DNA from 3 places in the Marinactinospora rubrisoli genome. Region 1 is predicted to be linked to each of the others. Evidence: riboswitches for the same ligand, from Rfam matches in the RefSeq annotation. Region 1 holds a riboswitch; each other region holds the start of a gene.
The links. Region 1 has a riboswitch for thiamine pyrophosphate ahead of ACFQRF_RS10105 (TenA family protein). Riboswitches for the same ligand answer to the same signal wherever they lie in the genome.
Positions count from the first base shown of each region.

Region 2: linked by a shared signal. The riboswitch ahead of thiO (glycine oxidase ThiO) and the one ahead of ACFQRF_RS10105 (TenA family protein) in region 1 are both predicted to bind thiamine pyrophosphate.
Region 3: linked by a shared signal. The riboswitch ahead of ACFQRF_RS08475 (ECF transporter S component) and the one ahead of ACFQRF_RS10105 (TenA family protein) in region 1 are both predicted to bind thiamine pyrophosphate.

Region 1 covers NZ_JBHTBH010000004.1:221,578-231,412, forward strand. Annotated here, with positions in the region: gene ACFQRF_RS10075 (response regulator) at 1-366, shown strand, start outside; gene ACFQRF_RS10080 (pyridoxamine 5'-phosphate oxidase family protein) at 439-846, shown strand; gene ACFQRF_RS10085 (sensor histidine kinase) at 938-2,629, opposite strand; gene ACFQRF_RS10090 (hypothetical protein) at 3,316-4,134, shown strand; gene ACFQRF_RS10095 (hypothetical protein) at 4,591-5,298, shown strand; gene ACFQRF_RS10100 (ACT domain-containing protein) at 5,409-6,350, opposite strand; gene ACFQRF_RS10105 (TenA family protein) at 6,540-7,244, opposite strand; TPP riboswitch at 7,229-7,348, opposite strand; gene ACFQRF_RS10110 (LCP family protein) at 7,482-8,624, opposite strand; gene ACFQRF_RS10115 (hypothetical protein) at 9,310-9,591, shown strand.
Region 2 covers NZ_JBHTBH010000011.1:144,908-154,742, reverse strand. Annotated here, with positions in the region: gene ACFQRF_RS21715 (hypothetical protein) at 1-115, opposite strand, end outside; gene pknB (Stk1 family PASTA domain-containing Ser/Thr kinase) at 1,449-3,389, opposite strand; gene ACFQRF_RS21705 (thiazole synthase) at 3,523-4,335, opposite strand; gene thiS (sulfur carrier protein ThiS) at 4,451-4,651, opposite strand; gene thiO (glycine oxidase ThiO) at 4,701-5,825, opposite strand; TPP riboswitch at 5,904-6,016, opposite strand; gene ACFQRF_RS21690 (Rv2175c family DNA-binding protein) at 6,137-6,496, shown strand; gene ACFQRF_RS21685 (MFS transporter) at 6,592-7,791, opposite strand; gene ACFQRF_RS21680 (ArsR/SmtB family transcription factor) at 7,888-8,235, shown strand; gene thiE (thiamine phosphate synthase) at 8,305-8,958, shown strand.
Region 3 covers NZ_JBHTBH010000003.1:372,601-382,435, reverse strand. Annotated here, with positions in the region: gene ACFQRF_RS08485 (energy-coupling factor transporter transmembrane component T family protein) at 1-341, opposite strand, end outside; gene ACFQRF_RS08480 (ABC transporter ATP-binding protein) at 380-1,915, opposite strand; gene ACFQRF_RS08475 (ECF transporter S component) at 1,917-2,519, opposite strand; TPP riboswitch at 2,579-2,684, opposite strand; gene glgP (alpha-glucan family phosphorylase) at 3,111-5,750, opposite strand; gene ACFQRF_RS08465 (alpha-1,4-glucan--maltose-1-phosphate maltosyltransferase) at 6,306-8,291, shown strand; gene treS (maltose alpha-D-glucosyltransferase) at 8,395-9,835, shown strand, end outside.

The DNA of each region.
Region 1 (9,835 bases):
GACGCGGTCATGGCCGGCGCGGCCGGCTACGTCCTGAAGCAGATCCACGGAGCCGACCTGGTCGGTGCCGTGCGCGCGGTCGCCGCGGGCGGGTCGTTGCTGGACCCCCGCAGCACCGGCCGGATGCTGGAGCGGCTGCGCGGCGACTCCGCCCAGCCCGATCCGCTCGCCGCCCTCACCACCCAGGAGCGGCAGATCCTCGACCTGATCGGGGAGGGGCTGACCAACCGCCAGATCGGTGAACGGCTGTACCTGGCCGAGAAGACGGTCAAGAACTACGTGTCGAGCCTGCTCGCCAAGCTCGACCTGAAGCGCCGGACGCAGGCGGCGGTGCTGCTCGCCCGCCTCCGGCACAGGGGGAACTGAACCGACCCGGCAGCCGGCCAGTCCGCAGCGGCTGACCGGGGGCGGGGGGAGCGCGTACAGATGAGGGGCCAGATGACCATCGACACTGCCGGACTGGAGGTACTCGGCCGCCCGGAATGCCTGCGGCTGCTGGCCGCGGCGCCGATCGGGCGCATCGTGTTCAGTGATAGGGCGCTGCCGGCCGTGCAACCGGTGAACTTCGCGCTGCACGGCACCGACATCGTGGTGCGGACCGCACGGGAGTCACGTCTGGCCCGGGCCACCCGCGATGCCGTGGTGGCGTTCGAGGTGGACGACTTCGACGCGATCGCCCGCACGGGGTGGTCGGTCATGGTCGTGGGCATCGCCCGCGCGGTCACCGACGTCGAGGAGCTCGCCGAACTGGCGGCGCTGCCACTCGACCCGTGGGCCCCCGGGCCCAGGCCGCACCTGATCCGGATCGAGACCGACATCGTCACCGGGCGGCGGATCCCCGGCTAGCCTGCCGGTTCGGCACAGCGCCCGATGGTTCCCCGATGGAGCGCTTCGAATGGAGCGCTCCCAACCACCGGGGCGGCGGGCCGCCCGGATCTCAAGGCAGCGGCACCCGCCACACGAGCATCGTGCCGCCGCCCTCCCGGGGAAGCGTCCGGAACTCGCCGCCGAGCGCTTCGGCGCGGTCCGCCATGTTGCGCAACCCGCTGCGCCGGCCCTGCTCGGGGATGCCCACTCCGTTGTCGGCCACCTCCAGCGTGACGTGGGTGTCCACGGTGATCCGCAGCCGCACCTCGTCGGCACCGGCGTGCCGGGCGACGTTGGACAGCGCCTCGCGGAGCACCGCCAGTAACTGCTCGCCGATGTGCTCCGGTATGACGCCGTCGACCGGGCCGTCGAAGGCGAGGGTCGGCCGGCAGCCCAGCGCGTGCGTGGCGGACTCGATGGCCGCCAGGAACCTGCCCCGCAGCGAGGTGTCCTGTGGCGTCGGCGGGTTCTGCAGGGCGAACACGGTCGAGCGGATCTCCCGGATCGTCTCGTCGAGGTCGTCGATGGTGCGCTGCACGCGTTCGCCCGCCTCGGCGTTCGGGATCAGCCGTACCGTGCTCATGAGCGTCATCGCCGAGGCGAACAGCCGCTGGATGACGGTGTCGTGCAGGTCCTTGGCGATGCGGTCGCGGTCCTCCAGCACCACCAGCCGCTCGGCGTCGCGGCGCGCGTCGGCGAGCTCCAGCGCCACGGCCGCCTGCCCGGAGAACGCGTCGAGCATGCGCCGGGTGGACGGGTCGAACGGCGCGCACACGCCGTGCTTGCCGAGTAACAGCACGCCCCGGGTCCGCTCCCGGGTGCCCAGCGGAATCAGCAGCCCCGGACGGAAGCCGCGGTGGCTGAGCATCGGGCAGTTGGCGTACCGCAGGTCGGCGATGCTGGCCGCCTCGCCGCTGCGGTACACGCTGCCGCACTGGGTCTCGCTGATCACGACGGGAGTTCCGGCGATCTCCGAGGCCATAGCTCCGTCGACGATCTCGGCGACGAGGTGCTTGTCCTCGTCGTCCGGCAGCAGCACCACGGCGACGTCGGCCGCGGACATCTCCCGCGCCTGCTGGGCGAGGTACCCGAGCACCTCCGAGGTGTCGACCCCGGACAGCAGGCGGGTGGTGATCTCCGTCGAGGCGGCGAGCCACCGTTCGCGCAGCCGGGTCTCCTCGTACAGGCGCGCGTTCTCGATCGCGACGCCGGCGGCCGTGGCCAGCGCGGTCACGATCGCCTCGTCCTCTTCGTCGAACTCGCCGCCGCCGGCCTTGTCGCTCAGGTAGAGGTTGCCGAAGACCTCGTCGCGCACCTGGATGGGCACGCCGAGGAACGAGGTCATGGTGGGGTGCCCGGCGGGGAAGCCCTCGAAGTCGGGGTGCTTGTGCAGGTCGCCGAGCCGGATCGCGTGGCGGTCGCGGGACGGCGCCGCCAGGATGCCTTTGCCGTGCGGGAAGCGCGCCACCAGCTGCGCCTGGTGCTCGGGAACGCCGACGGGGATGAACTCGGTGAACCGGCCGTCCTCGTCGACCACGCCGAGTCCGGCGTAGCGGGCGTCGACCAGGTGCGTGGCGGCCTCGGTCAGGCGGCGCAGCACGGTGGCGAGGTCGAGGTCGCTGCCGATCGACACGACCGCGTCCAGCAGCGAATGGACGCGGTCACGGGTCGCGAGCGCGCCCTCCAGGCGAGCGTGCAGTTCCGCGAGCAGGTCGTCGAGCCGCATGTGGGGGAGTAGCGGGCGATCAGGGGGTTCGGGCATGTGTCCATACCTCCGGGAACACGCTATCCCGTCACTCCCAGTATTGAGGAGCCAACCGTGCATCAGGCAGCGTTCAGTGACAAATCTCTGCCCTACGGTGCTGGACACATGAGAATTCGAGGGCGAGCCGGTGGAGTCCGATCACAATCCGCGCGCCTGACCGGACTCCACCGGTCTCCGAGGAACCGTGGGACCGGGATCGCCGCACACGATGGCCGGGTCGAGCCCGCCCAACCCGTTCTCCCACGGATCCTCTGCGCCGTGCCCGGGAGGTCCCATCTCCTGGAGCGCGCTCCCAGTGCACCGCATGCCGGGCGCCGGGGGCAGTGTCCGAACGGCTCCACATGGCGAGGGCTTTGGTCCCGAACCTCCGGAGGGCGCCCGTGCCGGTGACGGACGGCGGAACGTCACCCGATCACCGTACGTGGTACCGCGACCATTACTGCGGTTCTCTCATCGCTACGAAGCTCGCAGTACTCCCTTTTCGCCCATTTTGCCGAGATGTCACTTCATGGCGCCGAGAACCGTGCGATGTGCCAGAGATACCCCGGCGAGGCCGTCGAATGTCGCGAGAACGGGTTGCTTTCGGCGCCGTCCATGCTACGGTCACGGTGAGTCGAAGCGACGGAGCATTCCGTGCTCATCGGCTTCGCCGAAATCCACCCGTGCGCCCGAAAGGTACCGCCGTGCTGTTGATTCGCCGAGGAGACCGCGCCCCGCGCGGTGCCGTCGGCGGACGTGCCGGTGGTGCCGCCCTGCGCCGGGTGCTCGTGCTCGGCGGCTTCGCCTTCGCCGCCTGGCTGGCCGGTGCCGCCCCGGCGAGCGCCGAGGCCCTGGACCAGGTGAGCCAGGTGGCCGGCACGGTGTCCGAGGTCGGCGGTGCGGTCGCCGGCGAGAACGGCGTGGGGGCCGACGCGGCCCAGGCGGCCGAAGCCGTCACCGCGACCGTGCGCACGACCGGCGCGACCACCGCACCGGAGCCGGCCCCGCCCGCTCCGGCCGACATCACCGGTGTGGTCACGCAGGCGCGTGAGCACACGGAGAACGCGGTCGCAACGGTGACCGGAACCGGCCACCTCGACCTCGGCCACGCCGAGCCGTCGCCGTCCGCGGAGTCCGCTCCGGAGGAGCCCGAAAGCCCGGACCGCGAGGCCGCCCCGGCCGGTGACCGCGATCCGGCCGCCGACCGCGAGCCGCTCCGGCGCGCCGTGCCGCCCTCGGCCGCCGCTCCGGTCCAGCTCGCGCGCACCGCACAGTGGACGTTGGCCGTGGAGCAGGTCCGTGAGTTCGCGGCCCTGCCCTCACCCGAATCCGAGCCCGCGCCGTCCACGGTGACCGCGGGCCCCGCGCAACCGCAGGCCGGCAGCCCGCTCCTGCTGTTCGCCGACCACTTCACCCGGCTCCCCGAGACCGCGCGCCTGGTCGCGCTGTCCCCGGCCGGCCGGCACGCGCTCGCCATGGTTCCGCAGAACCCCGTGGACGAGCCGTCCTTCTCACCCGACTGACACCTTCGGGACCACCCGCGTCCGGCGGATGCCGGCGGCACCGGTGACCCCACCGCCGCCCCGGCCCACCGGCCACGCGGCGGCACCCGTGCCCGCTGACGGCCGGTGCCCTGTCCCCGTCGATGGCGTTCGCACGGCTCCCTCTTCCCAGTCCCGTACTGGGGGCTGACGTGAGCCTCGTGCCTGCCGACCCGATCGGTCCACGAGGTTCACGTCAGCCGGAGGTCCGCCAGACCCCTCGGTTGATCCCGGTTCCCGCTAGCGCGCCCCCCATGCGCGTGGGCGACGGACCGGAGACCCCGCTCCCCGGAGCACCCATCAGCGCGGCCGGCGCTCCGGCCGGAGCACCGCCGCGCACCGACCGTCCGCCGCCAGCGGGCGGCCGCGATCCATCTCATCTCAGCGAGGCCGGCCATTCCCGGGCTCGCGAACCGCACCGACTGCAAAGGAATCTTCATGTTCTCCTTCGCCCGCTCGTCCGCCAAGGCCGTTCTGGTCACCGTCAGCGCCGCCGGCTTCGTCGCCTTCGGCTCCGGCATCGCCTCGGCCGACGTCCTCGGCGACGTGACCCGCACCCTGAACACCACCGTCCCGGCCACCGGCGCCGTCAACCAGGTCACGGACCAGCTCCGCGGCGCCGTGCCCGCCAACGGCGACATCCCCGAGCTGGCCACCACGCTGCCGGCGCCCGTCGCCAGCAACGTCGGCACCCCCGTCGGCGACGTCACCGAGCCCGTCACCGTGGTGGGCTCCGGGCTCACCGCGGCCGAGAAGAAGATCGACGAGGTCGTGCGCGGGCTCAAGGGCCGGGCGCCGGAGGCGCCCGGTGCCGGCGACGTGACCACCCTGCCGCAGCCCGTGGACGCGCCCGGCACCGAGACGCTGCCCAGCACCGGTGACGTGCGGACCGGCGTCGAGGACGTGCGGTCCCAGGTCGAGGGCCAGCTTCCCGAGACCTCGCTGCAGGTCGGCCCCGTCGACGTGCCGGCCGACCTGGTCACCGGTCTGGTCGAGGACACGGTGTCCGGCGCCACCGGCACCGTCGGAGAGACCGTCGACCCGGCCTCGGTCGTGAGCCAGGCCGGCGCCGTCGAGGGGACCGTCGGGGAGACCGCCGAGTCCGTCGACCTGGGCCAGGCGCTGTCCGGGGCTCCCGCCCTGTAACGCACCGGAGGCCCCTCCGGTCCGGTTCCGGATCCCCGGTCCGGCGGCCTGCCGCCGGACCGGGGCGCGGGACGCGGCCCCGCTCCGCGCCCCGTGTCCGGCGGCGGGGATCACGGTTCCCTGGCGTCGGCCGCCTCCGCGGTACCGGTCCGGCGCAGCAGCGCCGCCACGTCCACCAGGGCGCGACAGCGGGCGAACTCCACGGGGCCGAAGGGGACACCGTCGCGGTGCAGCACCAGGACGCCGCCGCCCGGCGCGGCCAGGCACATCGCCGACCCGGCCACCTCGTCGGTGGCCATGCCCTCGGGCGGACGGCTCAGCCGGGCGACCGTGTGGGCGCCGGAGAGCCGGAGCAGCGCGGCGGTGAGCGTCCGGGGATCGGTCACCAGTTCGGCGACCAGCGCCAGGGTCCGGCTGGTGGTGTCGGCGAGTTCGTGGGCGTCGGCCGGCTCGACGACCGGGTCCCGGCCGCCCGCCCGCGCGACCGCTTCCGCCAGCCGGTCCCGCGTCACGTGCCGCGGGACGCTCACCAGGAACTCGTCGACGGCGTCCACGTACCCCGGCAGCACCTGCATCAGCCGGATGTTCGCGCCGAGCAGCGCCAGGTGCGTGGTCAGCGCGGCCAGCCCGCCGGGGACGTCGGCGACGCCGACGCGGATCCGCCACAGCGTCTCCGCGCCGCCGTCCGGCCGGCGGGGCCCCGGCGGCGCCGGTATCCCGGCGGAGGAATCCTCGGCCGCAAGCGCGAGGCGTGCGGACCGGCCGGGTGCGGCGGCCACGCCCACCGGCACCGCGCGCCGGTGCGCCCGCCAGCGGTGCAGGAACCCCACCGCCATCACCACGGCTCCCACGGCGGCCAGCAGCGGCGGGCCATAGCCGTGGTGGCCGAGAGTGAGCACCAGGAGGTGCGCGGCGCCCGCCGTGAGCAGCAGCGCGCCGATCTCCAGGAGTTCCCGGCCGACGAAGTCGTGGCGCGGGCCGGGATGCGCCCCCTGGTCAGCGCGCCGCCGGTGGCCGGGGCGATCGGTGCCGTCGCGTCCGCGTAGGTCCATGACGGCTACGATCTCCCGGCGACGTTGCGTCATCTTGACGCAGCGTGACGGATTCGTAACTTCTGGGGGTGGTGCCGATCACCCCGTCACCCGGCGGACGGCACGCTCCTGGCCGCGCTCACCGCCTCGCTCCCCCGCACCGCCAACGCGAACCGGCCTCCGGCAACCGGCGTCGCCGCCTCCGTACGCTCAGCGACTCCCCGCCGACCAGTCCTCCAGCGTCCACGCCATCTGCCAGAAGCGCACCTCATGGTGGCAGCTATCGCGGAACGCCCGCCGCATCCGCTCCCGTTCCGCGGTTCCGGCGTCGGCGGCCAGACCGTCCAGCAGGCCGCGCAGCTTCGTGGTGACGGCGACGCACTCGGGATCGGCGTAGAAGCGCCACCAGCCCGCGAACGGGTGGTCCGGCCCCGGCGCCTCCTCCTCGACGAACCGCCGGGCCGCCCAGGTGTAGGTCCACGGGCACGGCAGCAGCGCGGCGAGCAGTACGCCCAGGGTGTCCCGCCCGGCGGCCATCATGTGGTCGACGTACCCCTGCGCGCTCGGCGCGAGCCGGTCCACCTGCGCGTCGGCATAGGACGTGCCGGCGTACTCGCACAGCACGTGGTGCGGGTGCGCCTCCTCGTCCAGAACGAAGGCCACGCTGTCGTGGAAGTACCGCATCCACGTCCGATCCGGCGAGAGCGCGAGCCCCAGGCCGTAGCAGCGCACGTAGGCGCTCAGGTACTGGTGGTCCTGGCCGACATAGTGCAGGACGCGCTCGCGGGCCACCGTGCCGTCCCGCAGACCGGCGACGAAGGGGTGCTGATAGAAGGCGTCGAAGAGGTCCGCGTGCCGCCGCCCCAGCTCGGCGGTGAATCCGGACTCGTGCGTGCCGACGACGGGAAGTCCCACGTTTCCTCCGCTCGTGCCAACGAGGTCAGGTTCGACGGGTTCGGGCCGACGGCCCGTCTCAGTCCCGGCCGGCTCGCGGCCCGGGGACACCCCGCGTGGTTACCCGGAACACGTTACCGGGCTGGACCGCTCCGGTCGCGCAGGGGTGGAGCCGCCGCCGGACGGCCGACGGCCCCGGACCCGTTCACCGGCCGGTGCCAGGGAGCGGGTGCGGGGCCGTCGTGGCGGCGCCGGGGGTCACTGCTGTTCGGTGCCCTCGCCGAGTCCGTTGACGCAGGGGTTGGAGGTGGCGTCCCGGCCCTCGATCGCCTCGGTGTCGGTGGAACCGGGGGCGATCGGCTCGGTGAACGGCTCGGCCGGGTAGGACGGCGACGGGTGCGCCGAGGGGGAGGCGCTCGGTGACGGCTCGGCCGGGGCTCCGGTCTCCAGCGCGGCGTCGTTGAGCGGGCGGTCGTTGTTGATGGCCTGGAAGAGCTCGGCGGCCCGCTCCTCGTCCCACACCACCCGGTTCGGGTCGCCGGGGGCCGGCCACCACGGCACCGTGTAGAAGGTGATGTCCTCCAGGTCGACGTCGGCGAGCGTGGAGCCGATGGAGATCATCCGGTCCAGGGACAGGTCCCGGTCGGTCGCGGTGTGCTCGGACACGGCCTGCAGCAGTGAGCTCATCCGGCTCGGGCTGGTCAGGACGTCGCTGCTGGTCGTCTGCTCGGCGAGCGCGCCGAGGAACATCTGCTGGCGGTCGATCCGGCCGATGTCGCCGCCGTCGCCGATCTCGTAACGCGCCCGCACGAAGGCGAGCGACTGCTCGCCGTCCAGTACCTGCTGGCCGGCCTCCAGGTCGAGCTTGGCGCGCTCGTCGTACATCGGCTCCGGGATGCACATCTCCACGCCGCCCACGGCGTCGACCATGTCGCGGAATCCGACGAAGCTCAGGTGGACGAAGTGGTCGATACGGATGCCGGACAGGCTCTCGATCGTCTTGACCGCGCACGGCGGGCCACCGTGGAACAGTGCGGCGTTGATCATGCCGTAGTAGCCGTAGGTGCCCTCGGTCCCCTCGTACGCCTGGCACTCCGGGAGCTGGACGAGCGAGTCACGCGGAAAGTTGACCACCGTCACGCCGTTGTCCGGCGAGATGTGCGCGAGCATCAACGAGTCGGACCGCTCGCCCACGAAATCCCGGCCGCCGTAGGCGGAGTTGCCGCCCTCCCGGCCGTCGGACCCGATGAAGAGGATGTTGATGTCCTCACCGATCTTCGGTGGGCGCTCCTCCTCGTTCAGTGCCGAGGCCAGGTCGTGCTGCACCATGTTGCCGCGCAGGACCCGGTAGTAGCCGTAGGCCGTGCCGACCCCGGCGATCAGCACCACCGCCAACGTCACGGAGGTCCACAGGAAGAGGCGTCTCCACCGGCGGCGCGGTGCTGGGGCGTCGGACGGGGCTGCGGGCGCGTCATCGGACATGGAGCGGCGTGCCTTCTATCGGCTGGAGGGAGAAGAGCAGGGCGAGCGGGCGTGCGTGCCGACCAGGGTCCGGATGGGGGGCAGAGCGCCACGGGGGATGAGGACCCGGCTGGTGTGAAGCCGATCTTAAAGGAGAACGCGGGCGAGTGCGCGGGCGGCATATTCCGGGAAGCCGGTCCCTGCCGGGGCTCCGCGCGATCACCCGCGGCGAGTTCGCGGGGTCGGTGCCCATCATGGGAGGCCGGGCCCGGTGCCGGTGATCGGTGGCCGCGAGGCGCATGGTCTCCGGCCGGAGCGGCGTGGCGGTCGCGCGGACGGCGGAGACGGTGGCCGCGGCGGAAGTGTGGCGTGCGCCATATTCGGTGAGGGGTATGGGGGCCTCCCGAGGTCGGTGGTCGCGGTGGGTAGCCGGAGGCGGGCGGGCCGGCACGGAGCGTCGCGAGGTCGCTACCACGACCGGTGGCTCTTACAAGGACGACGCGCGAGCGCGTGTAGGGTTTACCGATGATCGCGTTAAACGCGGATTTTCTGCCGATTCGCGCGGTCTGTGCGTCGCAACGCGGCGACGCGACCCGGCCGGCCCCATGTGAAGCGGAGCCTCTTGATGTCGATCCCGCCGAGCCCGGCAGAGAGCCCGCAGCCCGTTCGGTTGTCCTATGTCCGGCTGGGCGAGACGCAACCGGAACTCGTCGACCGGATCGCCGGTGAGCTCCGCCGCCACGAACGCGTGATCATCGGCGCCCTCACCGACCGCGACCACCAGCGCATCACGTCCGCCGCCCGGGTCGCGGGCAAACGGCTGAAGCGCACCATCAGGATCACCGACACTCCCACCGGCATCGTGGTCGAGTTCAGTGACCTCGCCGCGGAGCCGGCCGAGGGCTGACCGGAGCCGCCCGAGACTCATCCGCGCGCACACCGCTCGTCCGCGCCGGAGCAGGGGACCACGACCGCGGACGGGCTTTCGCGCCGCCACCCCGGCCTTGACGGCCGGCCGCCAAGGGACGGTACCGGCTCCTGCCGGGCGGTCACCGCGGCGTGACGCACCTCATGTTCAAGAGTGCGTAAGCCCAGGTGTGAACCGCCCGCCCCGCGTTGTTCTCCCTGGTGAGACCGCACCGCCGCCGGTG
Region 2 (9,835 bases), on a different contig from region 1:
GGTCGTTGAGGATCGCGGTCCCCCCGACGTCGTCGACGGCCCCGGCCGGGCCCGCGGCGCCCAGCAGCGCGGCCACCGTGGTCCCGGCCGCCGCCAGCGCCCGTGTTCCGAACATGAGAACCTCCCGGCCACGTCCGCTCGCGGGATCGCGGGTCGTGGTCGACGGCTACGTTACGTGGCGCGGGGCGCGGCGCTGGCGCGCCACACCGCCCGGCCGGGGAACCGCGACGCGCGGCCCGGATCGCGCGGCCCGGCGGAGCCGCCCACCGAGCCGGACGACCGCTCGTCGTACCGGAACGACCGTTGGTCGGCCGCCCGGCCCCGCGTGGCGACGCCTCCGCGCCGCCCGCCGATCGGCGGCGCCGTACGGCGTTCCAGCCTCTCTGCAGAGCCTAGGGTTGTTCTCAGCGGCCGGCCGACAGTCTCGTCGGCGGAAGCGATCGGTTCCGGCCGTGGCCGGGACCGAGAGGGGGGAGGACCCCGGCGCCGTGCACGCCACCCGGAACGGGAAGCCGCGTGGCGGGGAGGGGAACGGCGTCGGAGTGTTGCCGCCCGGCCACCATCCCGAGGATGGTGGCCGGGCGGCAACGTGCTGCGCGCGGTCCGGCGCCCGCCGGTGTCCAGTCGTGGTGCTCGGAGTGGCCGGGAACACGCTCGGCGGTGCGTGGCCGCCGATTCCGGTGTGGGGTCTGTGGTCGTTGTGCCGGTCCAGGGAGGCCGGGTGGGCGGCTAGACGGTCGGCCGCTGAGCCGTGCGGGTGGGCGTGCGCCCCATTCCTCCAGCGGTGTGGTGGATGCGTTCGGCCTTGCCGTTGGCCTGGGGCCGCCAGGGACGCCTCCACCGGGGCGAGACGCCCGGCTCGGAGCAGGCCGAACGCTTGGTGGCCTTGGCGTACGCCCAGGCGTTGCCGGTCAGCGCCCGCTTGACGCCGATTCCGTGGCCGGCGAACCAGGCCGTGGCGCGGCGGGCCGGTGCCTTCCCGTCGTCCAGGATTTCAGAGCAAGCCAGGCGCGTGTGGTCGTGGGCGGCGGCGCGCTAGGGCGGTCGCCCGGCCGGTGTTGTCGTGGGCCTTGTTGGGCCGGGCCGCCACCGCCCGGCCGCGTTCGAGCCGCTGGTCCCGCACCCCCGCTCGCCGATCGCCATGGCCGGCCGGACCGAAGACGGATGGGCGGGCACCCCTGCGGCGTTCACGTCCACGGCCGGCCAGCCGGTCCGTTGGATCGTCGCTCTGCTCCCGCCCGTGCGGGCGGAGCGCCGCGGAACCGCGCGCCTCGTCGGTGCGGATCCTGGTGGAGCCGACCTCGACCTCCCGGCAGAGCCTCCGGTGCGTGGAATCTCCTCGGCCGTTGATCCAGGTACCGGAGGCGGCGCCGGTGTCCGGGGAACCGCGCCGCTGTGCCACCGATCAGATCCCGGTCGGCGCACCATTGACGGGATTCCCGGCGACCCTAGTCCTCGTCACGGTCGTCCCGGTCGCCGCGGCCCGGCCCGCCGTTGCCGAACGGGCTGGTCCACAGCTCGATGGTGGCGCCCTCCTCGGCGCGGCCGGTGGGGCTGTAGGCGGCGACCCGGTTGCCCATGATCTGGTGCACCTCGACCTCGAAGCCGAGCTCCTCCAGCTCCTTGCGGGCGTCGTTCACCCGCCAGCCGGTGACGTCGGGGATCTCCACCTGCTCGGGCCCGGTCGACACGGTCATCGTCACCTCATGGCCGTTGGCCACGGCGGATCCGGCCTCCGGGTCCGTCGAGATGACCTGGTCCCGAGGGACGCTGTCGCTGGCCTGCTCGGTGACGGAGACGCGCAGGCCGCTGGACTCGAGCTGGGCGCGGGCGTCCTCCCGGTTCATCCCGGTCACGTCGGGCATGTCGAAGCCCTCGCTGACGGCCAGGGTCACCCCGGCCGCGCGGTCGGCGTCCTGGCCCGGCTCAGGGTCGGAGGACAGAACCGTGCCGGCCGGATGCTCCTGGGAGGACTGCTGCTCCTCGTTGACCTCCTCGAAGCCGGCCTCCCGGAGCCGCTGGCGGGCCTCGGAGACGGGGAGCCCCACCACCTCGGGCATCGGGACCGTCTGCGGGCCCAGCGAGAGCGCCACCGTGACGGTGTCGCCCGGCAGCGCCCGCTCGGAGGCCGCCGGAGTGCTCTCGGCGACGGTGCCCTCGTCCGCGTCGTCGCTGTACACGCCCTCGTCGGCCACCGAGATCCGCAGGCCCTGCGCCGACAGCTCCTGCTCGGCCTGCTCCTGGCTCATCCCGACGAGTTCCGGCACCTGCTCGTAGCGGCCGAACCCCATCCACCAGCCGAACCCGGCCAGCAGCACCACGAGCAGAGCGGCGGCCGCGAGCAGCGGGTAGCGCAGGTCCCGGCGCCGGCCGGGGCGCTCGTCCTCGTAGTCGTCGTCGGGCACGTCGGGCAGTTCCACCACGAGCGTGCTGTTGGAGTCGTCCTCGGAGCCGGACGGCCCGGCGGCCGTCGCGGCGGGCGGCAGCGCGCCGGGGGCGCCCGCGGCGAAACCCGCGGGAGGGTGCGGGCCGGCGCCCGCCAGGTTCGGGTAGACGTCCAGCACCGCGGCGAGGAACCGCCCGGCGTCCGCCGGCCGGTAGCGCGGGTCCCGCTCGGTGGCGCGGGCGACCAGCGCGTCGACCTCGGGCGGGATGCCCTCGACCGTCCGCGACGGAGGCGGCACGTCCTGGTTGACGTGCTGGTAGGCGACCGCGATGGCGGAATCGCCGGTGTGCGGCTGCGCGCCGGTGAGGAGCTCGTACAGCATGATGCCGCACGCGTACACGTCCGTGCGGGCGTCGGAGACGCTCTGCGCGATCTGCTCGGGCGCCAGGTAGGCGGCGGTGCCCATGAGCGTGCCCGTCTTGGTCAGCCCCTCCTGCGCCGCCTCGACCACCCGGGCCAGGCCGAAGTCCACGACCTTGACCTGGCCGTCCCGGGTGAGCAGCACGTTCTCGGGCTTGACGTCCCGGTGCACCATGCCCGCCTGGTGGGCGGCGCCGAGGCCGGCGAGCACGGGAGCCATGATCCGCAGCGCGTCGTGCGGGGCCAGGCGGCCCCGCAGGTTCAGCAGGTCGCGCAGCGCGCGGCCGGGGACGTACTCCATGGCGAGGTACACGTGGCCCTGGTCGGTCCCCTGGTCATAGACCTGCACGACGTTGGGGTGGGACAGCTTGGCCACCGCGTGCGCCTCGTTGATGAAGCGGCGCACGAACTGGGGGTCCTGCGCCAGGGAGGGGTGCATGACCTTCAGGGCCACCCGCCGGTCGAGCCGAAGGTCATGGGCGACATAGACGGTCGCCATGCCGCCACCGGCCAGTCGCGACTCGACGTAGTAACGCTGATCGAGGGTCGCGCCGACAAGCGGGTCCGCAGTCGTCATGTCCACGGAGGCGAGTTTACGGGTAGCCGGGCAAAGTGCGACGGGCCGATGGTTTTCCCGTTACCGGAACGGGGTAAAAGCAGTTGCTCGTGGTCACGCGGATGTGACGTTCCGGCACGTTCCCCCGGCCGGTGCGGCGTCACCGCGCCGGCCGGTCCGGCTGCGGTGAGGACGCCTCGGCGTACCGGCGGACCGGGATCCGGCCGGCCCGGCGCGCCCGCCGGCCCGCGGCGACCGCGTCGCGCATGGCCGCCGCCATCAGCGCGGGCTCCCGGGCGCGGGTCACCGAGGTGGCGAGCAGCACCGCGTCGCAGCCCAGCTCCATGGCCAGCGCCGCCTCGCTCGCGGTGCCGATACCGGCGTCCAGGACCACCGGGACCCCGGCCTGCTCGACGATCAGCTCGATGTTGTGCGGGTTGCGGATTCCCAGACCGGACCCGATCGGCGCGCCGAGCGGCATCACCGCGGCGCATCCCACCTGCTCCAGGCGGCGGGCCAGCACCGGGTCGTCGTTGGTGTAGGGCAGCACCACGAAGCCCTCGTCGACGAGGCGCTCGGCCGCGTCCAGCAGCTCCACCGGGTCCGGCAGCAGGGTGCGCTCGTCGGCCACCACCTCCAGCTTGATCCAGTTCGTCTCCAGTGCCTCCCGGGCCAGCCGGGCGGTGCGCAGGGCGTCGGCGGCGGTGAAGCAGCCGGCGGTGTTGGGCAGTGGCCGGATTCCGTGGCGGCGCAGCACGTCCCACACCGAGCCGCGCGCGGCCGGGTCGACCCGGCGCATCGCCACGGTGGTCAGCTCGGTGCCCGACGCGGCCAGCGCCTCCTCCAGGATGTGCAGCGACGGCGCGCCGCCGGTCCCCATGATCAGCCGCGAGGCGAAGCTCTGCCCGGCGATGACGAGCGGGTCGTCCGCGGCGCGCGGTTCGGTGGGCGCGGTGGTGGGTTCGACGGTCATTCAGCTCTCCTCCGCGGTCGTCCCCGCCTGCCGGCGGGGGAGGAAACGGATGTTGCGCCGGGCACGGCCGGGCCCCGGCCGCCGTGGCGCGTGGACGGCGGACGGCGCCACCGCGTCAGCCCCCCTGCACGGCCGTGAGCACGTCCACCCGGTCGCCGGGCGCCACGGCGGTGTCGGCCCAGCCGGTGCGCGGCACCACCTGGTCGTTGACGGCCACCGCGACGCCGCTGGTCGCATCGGTCAGCGAGCGCACCACGTCCGCGACGGTGCTGGCCGGCGCGACCTCGCGCGGCTCGCCGTTGATGATCACGTGCACGGGTTCCTCACCTTCCTTGCGGTGCGGGTGCCGCCGCCCGCGGGCCGGGTCAGGCGGCGCTGCGCGCCGTCCGGCGGGTGGCGGCGAACGGGCGGGCGACGTCGGGCAGCTCGCCGTCGGCGAGCGCCGCCGCCATGGCGTCGCCGGTGACGGGGGTGAACAGCACGCCGTGCCGGAAGTGGCCGACGGCCAGCTGCAGCCCCGGCACGTGGGTCGGCCCGAGCAGGGGTTCGTTATCGGGGGAGCCGGGGCGCAGGCCGACGCAGGTCTCCGCGATCTCCAGCTCGCTGACGCCGGGCACGAGCTCGTGCGCGTCGCGCAGCAGCTCCCAGACGCCGCCGACCGTGAGCCGGGTGTCGTGGCCGGCCTCCTCCTGGGTGGCGCCGAGCACGATCTCGCCGTCGTCGCGGGGCACCAGGTAGACGGGCCCGCCGCGGACCAGGCCGCGGACGGTCCGCGAGACGATCGGAGGCTCCCCGGCGGGCGTGCGCAGCCGCAGCAGCTGGCCCTTGACGGGCCGCAGCTCGGGCAGCACGTCCTCGGGGATTCCGCCGATGGAGCCGCTCCACGCCCCGGCGGCGAGCACCACCTGTGGCGCCGACAGTTCGGAGGGTGCAGCGGCGCCGGTGCCGGCCGGGCGCGCCAGCCGGACGCCGCGTGCCGCGCCTCCGGCGCACTCGACGGCGGTGACCCGGGCGGGCACCAGGGTGACGCCGCGCCGGACGGCCGCCGCGCGCAGCGCCGCCAGCAGCCGGCGCGGGTCCACCGAGTGGTCGTCGGGCGCCAGGAACCCGCCGCGCACCGAGGGCGCGAGCATGGGCTCCAGCCGCCGGCACTCCCGGCCGGTGAGGCGGCGGGTGGCGATGCCGAGCCGGGCCCGCAGGTCGCCGAGGTCGGCCAGCCGGGCGAGGTCGTCGGTGTCGAAGGCCACCTGCAAGGTGCCGCCGGTGCGGTAGCCGGGGTCCAGGCCGCTGTCGGCGGTCAGCTCCGCGACGAAGCCGGGGTAGCGCTCCCGGGCGGCGAGGCCGAAGCGGGTGAGCCGGTCCTCGCCGTAGCCGGCCTCGGTGGCGGGCGTCAGCATCCCGGCCGCCACCACGGACGCGGCGTTCCGGTGCTCGGGCCCGACCACGGTGACACGCAGGCCGCGGCGGGCGGCCCGCCACGCCGTGACCATCCCGATCAGTCCGGCGCCGACGACGATGACGTCGGATTCGGCGGTGTTCGCGGGCGTGGCGTGGTTTGATGGGGACGGCACGATGCCAGCTCCACTCCCTTCGCCGGTATGACCCGGATCAGGTTCGTGCGGTCGGAGGCTGCCAGCCTCCCTCTCAGCCGGGTCCCTACCCGGCTCCCGCGGGGACGTCGCTGCGGTCCATGGTAGATCCCGGCCGCCCGGCGGGCCAGGGCGGGGGTGTGCGCTACGCCCACAGCGATAACCAGCCGGTCGGCGTTTGGAATCAGCCGGTTTGTGGGACATTGACGGACGTGACACAGATCGACCGTGACACGGACGCCCTTGTCGGCGAGTGGCTCACCCTGCGTGAGGCGGCCCAGGCGCTCGGAGTCAGCCCGAACCGCGTGAAGCAGTTCATCCGCGACCACAAGCTTCTCGGCGCCACGCGCGCGGGGGAGGTCTCGGTCCCCGCGGCCTTCATCTCCGGCGGCGACGTGGTCAAGGGGCTGCCGGGCACGCTGACGGTGCTGGCCGACTGCGGGTTCACCACCGACGAGGCGCTGCGCTGGCTGTTCACGTCGGACGACACCCTGCCGGGCGCCCCGATCGAAGCCATCATGGCCAACCGGGGCACCGAGGTGCGCCGCCGCGCCCAGGCGATGGCGCTCTAGCTCCCGGCCCCGGCCGGCGGTGGAGGGCGGACGAGACGGACCCCGCCGCGCGGACGGCGTGCCCGGACCGGGCGCGGCGCCCGCGCGGCCGGGCGTCAGCGCGGCGGACGCCGGTCGACGAGCACCAGCAGCAGGCCGACGAGCAGCACCGCGGCGGCGGGATAGCCCAGCTGGGACGCGTCCAGCCAGGTCAGCGCCGCGCCGCCGGTGACACCGCCGAGTGATATCCCGGCGTACAGGGCGGCGCTGTTCAGGCCGAGCAGCACGGCGGCCGAGCCGGGGTCGACCGCGACGGCGCGTTGCTGCTGCGGCACGGTCACCAGCCAGGAGACCGCACCGAACAGCATCATCCACACCACCGCGGCGGGCATGGCCGTGGTCGCGGCCTGCAGCGCGAGCGTGAGGACGACCAGCAGCGGCGCCGCCACCAGCACCACCGATCGCGGGCCGCGTGCGTCGGCGAGCCGCCCGGAGACCACGTTCCCGGCCACGGCCATGAGCCCCCAGACCCACAGCAGCGCGGTCATCGCACCGGCGCCGCCGGCGGCCGGGCCGAACACCGCGCCCACGTAACTGAAGACCGTGAAGCAGCCCCACAGGAGGAACAGGGTCTGCGCCGCGACCAGCAGCAGCCGCCGGTTCCCCAGGGGACGCAGCCGGGCCGCCAGCCCGACGGCGGGCAGCCGCACCCCGCGCGGCATCCGCAGCAGCGCCACCACCGCGGCCACGGCGAGCCCGGCGACCAGCCACAGCGATGCGCGCCAGCCCAGCGTCGTGCCCAGCCAGGTCCCGAGGGGGACGCCGAGTGCGGTGGAGGCGGTCATGCCGCCCACGACCACCGCCATGGCGCGCCCCTGGTAGGCGGCCGGGCTGAGGACGCCGGCCATGGCGCTGGCGTTGGGCGAGTACATCGCCGCCCCGGCGGCGGCGAGGCCCCGCGATAACAGCAGCACGGGATAGTTGGGGGTCAGTGCCGACACCGCGTTGCCGATCGCGAAGACCACCAGCGCGGCCACCAGCACCGTGCGCCGGTCCAGCCGTCCGGTGACCGCGGCCAGTACGGGGGACAGCACCGCGTAGCACAGCGCGAACACCGTGAGCATCTGCCCGGCGGCGGTGACGCTGACCCCGACGTCCGCGGCGATGCCGGGGAGCACGCCGGAGGTGACGAACATCGCGGTGCCGACGGCGAAGGAGCCCACGGCGAGCGGGAGCAGCCGGACGACGGAGAAGCGTTCCGGCCGGCCGGGCGCGGCCGTGGCCGATGGCGGGAGGCCGGTGGTGGAGGCGGTCACAGGACTTCCTTTGTTTGGCTACCATCAAACAAAGCGAGAGCATCACACGGTAGTTTGATGTTTGTCAAACAATCGGCGGGAGGGTGTCCTGATCCCATGAACCACCTCTTCCAGCCCGCACCGGAGGAGATGCGGCTCCCCCAGGTCCTGGCCGCCCTCTCGGACCCCGTGCGGCTGCGCCTGGTCGCCCAGATGGCCGACGGCGCCGAGCGCACCTGCGGGGTGGAGGCGTGGGACGTGCCGGTGCACAAGTCGACGCTCTCCCACCACTTCCGCGTGCTCCGCGAGGCCGGTGTCACCCGGACCCGCATCGACGGCCGCAGCCGCTGGATCCGGCTCCGCCGCGCCGACCTGGACGCCCGGTTCCCGGGGCTGCTCGACGCGGTCCTCGCGTCCCTGGCGGAGGAGACCCGCGACGACCCGGCCGACGCGGCGGCGGGCTGACCCCGCCGCGCGACGGCCCGGCCGGTCCCGGCCGCCCGGCCGGCCACGCCGGGCGTTACGCTGGCCGACGTGAGCGCTACGGATCTCCGGGACCGCCTGGCCGCCGCCCGCCTCTACCTGTGCACCGACGCCCGCAGCGAGCGGGGCGACCTCGCCGACTTCCTCGACGCCGCGCTCTCCGGGGGCGTGGACGTCGTCCAGCTACGGGACAAGAGCCTGGAGGCCCGGCAGGAGCTGGCCGCGCTGGAGGTCGTGCGCGCCGCGTGCCGCCGGCACGGCGCGCTGTTCGCCGTCAACGACCGCGCCGACATCGCCCGGGCGGCGCGGGCCGACGTGCTGCACCTCGGCCAGAACGACCTGCCGGTGCCCCACGCCCGCGCGATCATCGGCGACGAGCCGCTGATCGGCCGGTCCAACGACACCCCCGCCCTCGCCGCGGCGTCCGCCGCGCAGCCGGGAGTCGACTACTACTGCGTCGGTCCCGTGTGGGCCACCCCCACCAAGCCGGGCCGCTCGGCGGCCGGACTCCCGATCGTCGAGCACGCCGCGGCGCTGGGCACCGCGCGGCCGTGGTTCGCCATCGGTGGCATCGACCTCGGCAACCTCGACCAGGTGATAGCGGCCGGCGCCCGGCGGGTGGTCGTGGTCCGGGCCATCACCGAGGCCGCCGACCCGCACGCCGCCGCCGCCGAGTTCCGGCGCCGGCTCGCCGAGACCGGGTAGAACGCCGGCGGAGGGCGCTCTGTTCGGTGGTCACCAGCGACCAGTGACCGTCCGGCCCGGGGTACCCGATCGGCGGGTTGCGCCGGGTCACCGCGTGGGTGCGCGGGCGGGTGCGGTCCGCCGGGGGCCGCCGGAGGCCGCTCGGAGGGTCCGCGCGTCGCCGGTCCGTGTTCGTCGTCGGGCATGGGGTGGGTGCGCGCGGCCCGCGCGTGCGGGGAGCACCCGCGCAAGCACTACGTCCTGATAACGGGATGGGGACCATCCCCGCGCGTGCGGGGAGCACATGTAGCGGGCCTTCGGGGTCCCACTGAGCATGGGACCATCCCCGCGCGTGCGGGGAGCACAGGGACTAGCAGGGGACTTCCACGAGGGCGGTGGGACCATCCCCGCGCGTGCGGGGAGCACTCTTACTGACCTGCGACGTTATCAGCGCGGAGTCTCGTTTTCGACCACTTTCCCAATGAAGGGTGACTCAGCCAGCCCCGGAGGACCCAGCCTCGCCCTCAGCGACGTTGACGTGAACGGTACGTCCCGCGCCCGGCCGGGGACGTGCGCGCACCGCCCGGCGCGTGATGCCGCGCCGGATCGGCCGCGCGGATGTTCCCGGATGGCCGCGCGGGCGGACCGGGGCGGTCCCCGGGACGTCGGCGATCCAGCCTCGACCGCAGCGCCGCGCCGCACGCCCCCGGGGCCGTGCGGCGCGCACCTGTCAGCGGTTCCGTCGGCCGGGGGCTGGTCGATGCCGGCCGGGGCGGAGCCCTCATGGTCGCCGTGCGCGATGGGAAAGGGCATCGGTGGTCACGTACCGTTCCCCGGCGCCGCTCGCCGGGTCCGCAGCACGTTCGCGGAACTCCCGTCCAGCGGCCGGACCCGCCGT
Region 3 (9,835 bases), on a different contig from region 1:
AGGTCGGTGGGGTCCGTGCTGAGCGCGACCAGCACCCCTGGCAGGGCGATCGCCAGCAGCCGCACCACCGCGCCGAGCGCCCCTACCGCGCCCGTCTCGCCGAACAGCAGGTTGACGAGTCCGATCGACGCCCCCATGAGCGCCAGCGAACCGGCGGCGACCAGCAGCCGCCGTCGGGGCACACCGGAGAACGGCACGAGCACGGCCGTGGCCAGCAGCGGCACTCCGCTGGTGACCGGGTCGACCACCGGGATCAGCGCCGCGGCGACCAGCAGCGCGGCGACGAGCTTGGCCGCCGGGTCGGCCCGCGCCAGCCACGCGCGTGCGCCCTCCGGCCGCATGGCCGCGCCCACGGCGGCTCCGTGCGCGGCGGACGCGGTCACCCGGCGCCTCCCCCGGACGTTGCCGCGGCCGGTGCCACGCGGCCGGCGGCGATCCGCAACCGCACATCGGCGAAGCGGTCCAGCAGCAGCTCGTCATGGGTGGCCATGACGATGGCGCGGCCCTCGGCCCGCAGCGCGGCGAGCAGTTCGACCACCTCGGCCCAGGTCCGGGTGTCCTGGCCGAACGTCGGCTCGTCCAGGAGCAGCACGTCGGGAGCGTGTGCCGGGCCGGAACTGAGCGCGGTCGCCACCGAGAGCCGGCGCTTCTCGCCACCGGACAGCGTGTAGGGGTGAACGTCGGCGAGCGGACGCAGCCGCAGGCGCTCCAGCAGTTCGTCCACCCAGGCCGCGGTCTCGGCGCGGCCGAGCCCGGCACGCTCGGGGGCGAACCGGAGTTCGTCGCGGACGGATCCCGTCACGAACTGGTCCTCGGCGTGCTGGAAGACCGTGCCCACGTGACGGGCCAGGCGGCGGGCCGGCCAGCGGGACAGCGGGCGGGCGCTGACGGCGGCCAGCGCACCTCGCGGCAGGACGGCACCGGAGTGCGGCCGGGTGAGCCCGGCCAGCAGCATGAGCAGCGTGGACTTGCCGGAGCCGTTGCGGCCGGTGAGGGCGGTGGCCGTCCCCGCCGGCACCACGGCGGTGGCGCCGTCCAGCACGGTGGCCGGCTCCGCCCCCGGCGCGGCGATGTCCATGGGCGTGCGGGCCACACAGTCGACCGCCTCGACGAGCGGGCCGCCGCCCGGCGCACGTGGGATCCTGGGGCGCGGTTCCCGGCCGGGAACCCACACGCCGTGGGCGGCGAGGCGATCTCCGTGCTCGGCGAAGACCGTGTGCGGGCGGCCGTCGGCGGCCACACCGCCGCCGGGTTCCAGCACGACGACACGGTCCACCAGGTCCACCACGTCGGCCACCCGGTGCTCGACCAGGACGACGGTGGCCGAGGTGTCCGCCGCGATCCGGCCGATCACCTCCCGGACGAGCCGGGCGCCCTCCGGGTCGAGGTTGGCGGTGGGCTCGTCGAGGAGCAGCAGCCGTGGGCGCATCGCCAGCACCCCGGCGATCACCAGCCGCTGCTTCTCACCGCCGGAGAGCGCGGCGGTGCCACGTCCCGGCTCGTACGGGAAGCCGACCTCGGCGAGCGCGTCGCCCACCCGCTCCCAGATCTCGGCACGGGGAACGGCCAGGTTCTCCAGGCCGAACGCCACGTCGTCACCGGCCCGCGCCATCACCAGCTGGGTCTCGGGGTCCTGACCGACCAGCCCGGCACCGCCGCGCCGGCGGTCGGCGGGCGCGCCGTCGACGCGCAGCTCGCCCTCCTCCGTGCCGGTGATGGCGCCGTCGTCACCGGTCAGCCCGGCCAGCGCGTGCAGCAGGGTGCTCTTGCCCGCGCCGGAGGCGCCGAGCAGCAGGACGCGCTCGCCGGGTTCGATCCGCAGGTCCACGCCGCGCAGCGCCCATCCGGTCCGCCCGGAGTGCCGCCAGCCCCAGCCCGTGAGCTCGACGCGCGCTCCGCCCTCGGTGCGCGCCACGTCAGCCGCGCGCCGAAGGGAACGGTGCCAACGCCCCCGCACGGGCCAGCGCGCTGGTCAGCAGCCGGCCGCCGACCCCGCCGATCACCGCGGCGCTGAGCACGACGAGAACCGCGTAGGCCGCCTGATACGCGAACGGCCAGGTCGGGTAGTACAGCGTGAGGTCCATGACCACGGGGGCGAGACCCGCGACGGCACCGGCGGTCACGGCGGCGCCCATTCCCCAGCGGCGGTATCCGGTCAGCGCGAAGACGATCTCGGGGAGCAGTCCCTGCAGCAGCCCGGACACCAGCACCATCAGCCCCCAGCCGGTGCCGAGCAGCGCCGACACGGTCGCGGCGGCGATCGAGGTGAGCACACCGGCACCGGGCCGGCGGATGATCAGCGGCCCGAGGACCCCGGGCAGCAGCCACACGCCGTACAGCACGGCCTGCGCCGGTGGGAAGGCGAGGAACAGCACGTCGGTGGCCTGCCAGAGCATGCCCCAGAACCAGAAGACGACGCCGAGCGCGACGCCCAGCACGGCCGCGACCACGATATCGACGGTCCGCCAGCGCAGCAGCCGGCCCGCCGGGGCGCTCTCGGTGGAGGAGGAGGTTGTCACAGGTGTCCCTTCGCGTCACGACGAGAAGGCCCAGCCCGAGAGCACCCGCCCGGATACGGCGGACGGTTCCCACGACTTCCTTCGCTGGCATGACCCAGATCAGGTGGCTAAGGGTCTGCGGCCGGGCCGCACTCTCAGCGCCGAAGCGCTCCCCTGTCGGTTCCCCCATTATGCGGCCAATACCGACGAACCGGTCAACCGGTCCGGCCGGGCGGTCTCCCATCCGGCCGAACGGCCGGTCCCCCGCCTTCCGGCGGGACCGGCCGTTGACGGGGTCTGCCGGACCGGCCACGGACATGGCCGAGGGCGCCACCGGGGCACGGAACGTTCACGACCACCGACCAGGACACCCGGACGGACACGGACGGTCTCCTCAGCGGTCCGGGTGTACTGAGCACTGGGGTCGGAGACGGCCGGACCGGCTCGACCGGCCGCGGTAGGCGGCCCGGTCGAAGGCCGCCCCGCCATCCGCGCCCGCTGCGGTTCTCCCGCTGGTCGCGGGGGTGCGCGATGGTCGCCGTGATACCCCGGCCCCGCAGCACCGTTCCCGGCGCTGCTTCACCAGGTCCGCAGGCCGTCCGCGAACTCCGTCTACCGCAGCACCAGCCCGTCGTGCATCTCTTGCGGTGGCTCCGGGACGAGCACCAGACCGAGTTCCGCGGGACCGCTGAGCAGCGGATGGTCCGGGAGCACCCGGACGGTGCAGCCGAGCGCCCCGGCGCGGTCCAGTGGCACGCGGCCGGTGTAGCGGACCAGCGGGCCGTCGGCGGCGGCCGGTGTCAGGCGGGCCGGTACCGGGTCCGTCAGCTCGTCGCCCGGGCCGATGCGGCCGACCACCGCCTCCACCCGGACGTCGGACGGGTCCAGGTCGCCGAGCACCAGGGTGGCCCGCACTTCGAGTTCGTCGCCCACCTGCGGCGGGTCCGCCGACCCGACGGCCTCCACGTGTTCCACGTGCAGAGCCGGCCAGGCCTGCACGACACGCCGCTTCCAGGCGGCCAGCTCGTGTACGCCGGCCAGCCCGTCGGCGGTCAGGCGGCGCGAGGCGTCCGCGGCGCCCTGGTACAGCTGCCGGACGTAGTCCCGCACCATGCGGGTGGCCAGCACCTTGGGGCCGAGTGAGACGAGCGTGTGCTTGACCATCTCCAGCCAGCGCTTCGGCAGGCCGCCCTCGTCGTGGTCGTAGAACAGCGGCGCCACCTGATCCTCGATCAGCGAGTACAGGGCGGCCGCCTCCAACTCGTCACGCCGGTCGGGATCGGGGACGCTGTCGGCCGTGGGGATGGCCCAGCCGTTGGAGCCGTCGAACCACTCGTCCCACCAGCCGTCGCGGACGGAGAGATTGAGCCCGCCGTTCAGCGCGACCTTCATGCCCGACGTTCCGCACGCCTCCAGTGGGCGGAGCGGGTTGTTCAGCCAGACGTCGCTGCCCTGGACGAGGGACCGCGCCACCGCCATGTCGTAGTCCGGCAGGAAGACGATCCGGTGCCGCACGGTGGGGTCATCGGCGAACCGCACGATCTCCTGAATGAGCCGCTTGCCTCCCTCGTCGGCCGGATGCGCCTTGCCTGCGATGACGATCTGCACCGGCCGTTCCGGGTGCAGCAGCAGCCGGCGCAGCCGCTCGCGGTCGCGCAGCATCAGGGTGAGCCGCTTGTAGGACGGAACCCGCCGGGCGAATCCGATCGTCAGCACGTCGGGGTCCAGGACGTCGTCGATCCAGCCGAGTTCCGCGTGACTGGCACCGCGCTGCCGCCACGAGCGGCGCAGCCGGTGCCGGACGTCGGCCACGAGGCGCCGCCGCAACGTACGCCGCATCTCCCACAGGTCGCGCTCGTCCGTTCCGGTCACCTTGCGCCAGCCGTCCGGACGTTCGAACTCCTCGGAGTCCGGCACGATCCGGGCGGCCAGCTCCTGGGCCTCCTCCGCCACCCAGGTCCGCGCGTGCACGCCGTTGGTGATGGAAGTGATCGGCACCTCGTCGGCGTCGAAGCCCGGCCACAGGCCGCGGAACATCTCACGGCTGACCTCGCCGTGCAGCCGGCTGACGCCGTTGACCCGTTGTGCCAGCCGCATGCCCATCACGGCCATGTTGAAGACGTGCGGGTCGCCGCCCTCGTAGTTCTCCGCCCCCAGTGCCATGACCCGGTCGGGCGGCAGCCGGTCGACGACCCCGCCGCCCGCGTGACGATGGACGGCGGACGCCAGATGCCGCTGCACGAGGTCACGGGGGAAACGGTCGATTCCGGCCGGAACCGGGGTGTGCGTGGTGAACACCGTGCCCGCGCGGGTGGCCTCGACCGCCTCGTCGAAGTCGAGCCCGTCGCCGGTGACGTACTCACGGACCCGCTCCAGGCCGAGGAACCCGGCGTGCCCCTCGTTCATGTGGAAGACCTCCGGAGCCGGATGCCCGGTGAGCGCGCAGTAGGCGCGGACGGCGCGCAGGCCGCCGATCCCCAGCAGCAGTTCCTGGCGGAGCCGGTGGTCGGTGCCGCCGCCGTACAGGCGGTCGGTGACGCGCCGCAGCTCCGCGTCGTTGGCCTCATGGTCGGCGTCGAGCAGCAGCAGCGGAACCCGGCCGACCCGCACGACCCAGACGTGCGCGGTCAGCTCGCGGTCCTCCGGCAGGTCGACGCGCACCTCCACCGGCGCGCCGTCCGGATGCCGCAGCCGGGTCATCGGCAACCCGCGCGGGTCGAGCTCGGGATACTCCTCCAGCTGCCAGCCCTCGGGAGACAGCGTCTGGGAGAAGTACCCGTGCCGGTAGAGCAGCCCGACGCCGATGAGCGGCACGCCGAGGTCGCTGGCGCTCTTGAGGTGGTCACCGGCGAGGATGCCCAGTCCGCCGGAGTACTGCGGCAGTGCGGCGGTCAGCCCGTACTCGGCGGAGAAGTAGGCGACGCCCGCGGGCGGCTCGCCGCCGTTCTCCGCGGCCAGGCCTTGATACCAGCGCGGTTCGGTCAGGTAGCCGTCGAGGTCCGCGGTGGCGGCCCGCAGCCGCGCGCAGAACGCCTCATCGGCCGCCAGTTCGGCGAGGCGGTCCGCGTCGGCCTCGCCGAGCAGCCGGAGCGGATCGTGGCCGACCTGTTCCCACAGTTCCTGGTCGACGGCGGCGAAGACCTCCCGCGTGGGCGCGTGCCAGGCCCAGCGCAGGTTGGCCGCGAGCCGGCCCAGCGCGGCGAGCTCCTCGGGCAGGACGGTACGGACGGTGAACCTACGGATCGCCTTCACGCTGCCGAAGCTAGTTCACGGGGTCGCCGGGATGCGAGCTGATCGAAGGATCCGGTCGGGTGTGTCGGGAAATACGTTTTCGACCGACGCGCCCGCCGACGGAGCGCGAAGCATAAACGCGCGACGAAACTTACTTCCACGCCGTCCCAGACGCGAATTTTACTGTTTTTCGGCCGCGCTTATCCGGTGCGCTTTCACAGGGTTAACGACCCGGTTACTCTCCGCACACATCACTCTGCTGAACCTCCGCCCGCTTTGCCCTCCCTCTTGACCGGACGCACGAAATGCCATGTCAGAGCGGACCGGGTACCCTGTGACTACAATCACAAAATTAACGGCGGCCGGACTGTCGGAGAGTCGCCCATTCCGCCCGACGATAGAGATTGAGGCGCCGCGCACGCCTCCGTCCGAGGGCCCCGAATGGCGGGCTTTTCGGCCATATCGTGGTGCCTGCCCACTCTGTCCCTGTCAGTCGCTACCTGTTCTGGTTCTCCGACCGGAATACGCGCCAGCTCCACGCCCACCCGTCCACGCTCGAACTCCTACGGTGCATCTGTGATCGGACGCATTCCCATTCTCGACGTCGCCCCGGTCGTCGACTGCGGCACGGCCAAAGCCGTCGTCGGTGAGACCTTCCCGGTGAGCGCCACCGTGTTCCGCGAGGGACACGACTCGCTGCGAGCCGGGGTGGTCCTCTGGGATCCCGAGGGACGTCGCAGCCCGCTCGTCCCCATGACCGAGACCGCCCCCGGCACCGACCGGTACCGGGCCGACGTCACCGTCACCTCGGAGGGCCGGTGGAACTTCGCCGTCGAAGCCTGGTCGGACCCGTACGGCACGTGGCGGCACGCCGCCGAGATCAAGATCCCGCTCGGGCAGGACGTGGAACTCATGCTGGAGGAGGGCGCCCGGCTGCTGGAGCGCGCCGCCCGGCGGGTGCCCCGCCGGCCCACGCTGGCCGCGACGGCCGCCCGAATGCGCGACACGGCGCTGCCCGCGCGTGACCGGCTGGAGTCGGCACTCGCCCCGGAGGTGACCGCGGCGCTGGAGGCCGCCCCGCTGCGCGAACTGCTCACCCGGTCCCCCCGGTTCCCGGTCGAGGTGCACCGCCGGCGGGCGCTGTTCGGCTCCTGGTACGAATTCTTCCCGCGGTCCGAGGGCGCGGTGCTGGACGGCGGCAACGGTGAGCCCCGGTCGGGCACCTTCGCCACCGCGGCCAAACGGCTGCCCGCCATCGCCGACATGGGCTTCGACGTGGTCTACCTGCCGCCGATCCACCCCGTGGGGCACACCTTCCGCAAGGGCCGCAACAACTCGCTGACCCCGCAGCCGGGCGATCCCGGCTCGCCGTGGGCCATCGGGTCGCACGAAGGCGGCCACGATGCCGTCGACCCCGCACTCGGCACCATCGAGGACTTCGACGCCTTCGTCGCCGAGGCCCGCGACCTCGGGCTGGAGGTCGCGCTCGACCTCGCCCTGCAGGCGTCGCCCGACCATCCGTGGGTCACCGAGCACCCCGAGTGGTTCACCGTCCGCGCCGACGGATCCATCGCCTACGCGGAGAACCCGCCGAAGAAGTACCAGGACATCTACCCGATCAACTTCGACCGGGACCCCGAGGGGATCTACGCCGAGGTGCTGCGGATCGTGCGGCACTGGATGGCCCACGGAGTCCGCATCTTCCGCGTGGACAACCCGCACACCAAGCCGGTCCCGTTCTGGGAGCGGCTGCTGGCCGAGATCGCCCGCACCGACCCGGACGTGCTGTTCCTGGCCGAGGCGTTCACCCGGCCGGCGATGATGCAGACGCTGGCCAAGATCGGCTTCCACCAGTCCTATACCTACTTCACATGGCGTAACACCAAGGACGAGCTGACGGAGTACCTCAGGGAGCTCACCGAGGACTCCGCCGCGTACCTGCGGCCGAACTTCTTCCCGAACACACCGGACATCCTGCACGCCTACCTTCAGCACGGCGGCCGGCCCGCCTTCGCGATCCGCGCGGTGCTCGCGGCGACGATGTCACCGACCTGGGGCATCTACTCGGGTTACGAACTGTGCGAGAACCAGGCGGTGCGGCCCGGCAGCGAGGAGTATCTGGACTCGGAGAAGTACCAGTACCGGGCACGCGACTGGGCCGCCGCGGAAGCTACCGGAAACACCGTCACCGGACTGATACGCAGGCTAAACTCGATACGACGCGATCATCCGGCGTTGCAGGAGCTGCGTAACCTGCGGTTCCACCACGTCGACCAACCGGAACTGATCTGCTATTCCAAACGGCTGGCCGGGGCCGGCGACCAGGGATCCGACGACGTCGTCCTGGTGGTCGTCAATCTCGATCCGCACCACACGCGCGAAGCGACGGTGTGGCTCGACATGCCCGCCCTGGGGGTCTCCTCCGACGATCCGATCATCGTCGTGGACCATCTGTCGGGCGCTTCGTATCACTGGGGACGGGCGAACTACGTCCGTCTCGACCCGCACGTTCAGACCGCACACGTTTTCACAGTCACCCCCGCCGGAAGCACTCCGAGATGACCGTCACACCGGAGTCTTCCGTCGGCCGGGAACTGGACAGCCAACCGGTGGAGTACTAGTGAGCACACCTGAGCCGGGAACAGACAGCGGCCTCACGCCCCTTGTGGCCGTACCCGACACCTTCACCCATGAGAAGCCGCGCGATCCGTACTGGTACAAGCACGCGGTCTTCTACGAGGTGCTCGCCAGGGGATTCTACGATTCCAACGGCGACGGCACCGGCGATCTCCGCGGCCTGATCGAGAAGCTCGACTACCTCGAATGGCTGGGGATCGACTGCATCTGGCTGCTGCCGCTGTACGAGTCGCCACTGCGCGACGGCGGCTACGACATCGCCGACTACATGAAGATCCTGCCGGAGTTCGGGCAGATCGCCGACTTCGTGGAGCTCGTCGAGCAGGCGCACAAGCGCGGGATCCGCGTCATCGCCGACCTCGTCATGAACCACACGAGCGACCAGCACCCCTGGTTCAAGGCCTCGCGTGAGGACCCCGACGGCCCCTACGGCGACTTCTACGTCTGGTCCGACACCACGGAGCGCTACTCCGACGCCCGCATCATCTTCGTGGACACCGAGCAGTCCAACTGGACCTACGACGAGGTGCGCGGCCAGTACTACTGGCACCGCTTCTTCTCCCACCAGCCGGACCTCAACTTCGAGAACCCGGCGGTCCAGGAGGCGATCCTGGAGGTGCTGCGCTTCTGGCTCGACCTCGGCATCGACGGTTTCCGCCTCGACGCCGTGCCCTACCTGTACGAGCGCGAGGGGACCAACTGCGAGAACCTCAAGGAGACGCACGAGTTCCTCAAGCGGATCCGGGCCGAGGTCGACCGGCTCTACCCCGACCGCGTACTGCTGAGCGAGGCCAACCAGTGGCCCTCGGACGTCGTCGACTACTTCGGCGACTTCGAGTCCGGCGGCGACGAGTGCCACATGAACTTCCATTTCCCGCTGATGCCGCGGATGTTCATGGCGGTGCGCCGCGAGCAGCGGTACCCGATCTCGGAGATCCTGGCCCAGACCCCGGAGATCCCGCGCAACTGTCAGTGGGCGATCTTCCTGCGCAACCACGACGAGCTGACCTTGGAGATGGTCACCGACGAGGAGCGCGACTACATGTACTCCGAGTACGCCAAGGACCCGCGGATGCGCGCGAACGTGGGGATCCGCCGGCGGCTCGCCCCACTGCTCGACAACGACCAGAACCAGATCGAGCTGTTCACCGCGCTGCTGCTCTCGCTGCCCGGATCGCCGGTGCTCTACTACGGCGACGAGATCGGCATGGGCGACAACATCTGGCTCGGCGACCGTGACGCCGTACGCACCCCCATGCAGTGGACGTCGGACCGCAACGCCGGGTTCTCCCGGTGCGACCCGGCCCGGCTCTACCTGCCGCTGATCATGGACCCGGTGTACGGCTACCAGGCGCTCAACGTCGAGGCGCAGCGCGACAACCCCAGTTCGCTGCTGAACTGGACCCGCAAGATGATCCAGATCCGCAAGCGGCACCCGGTGTTCGGCACGGGCGACTTCACCGAACTGC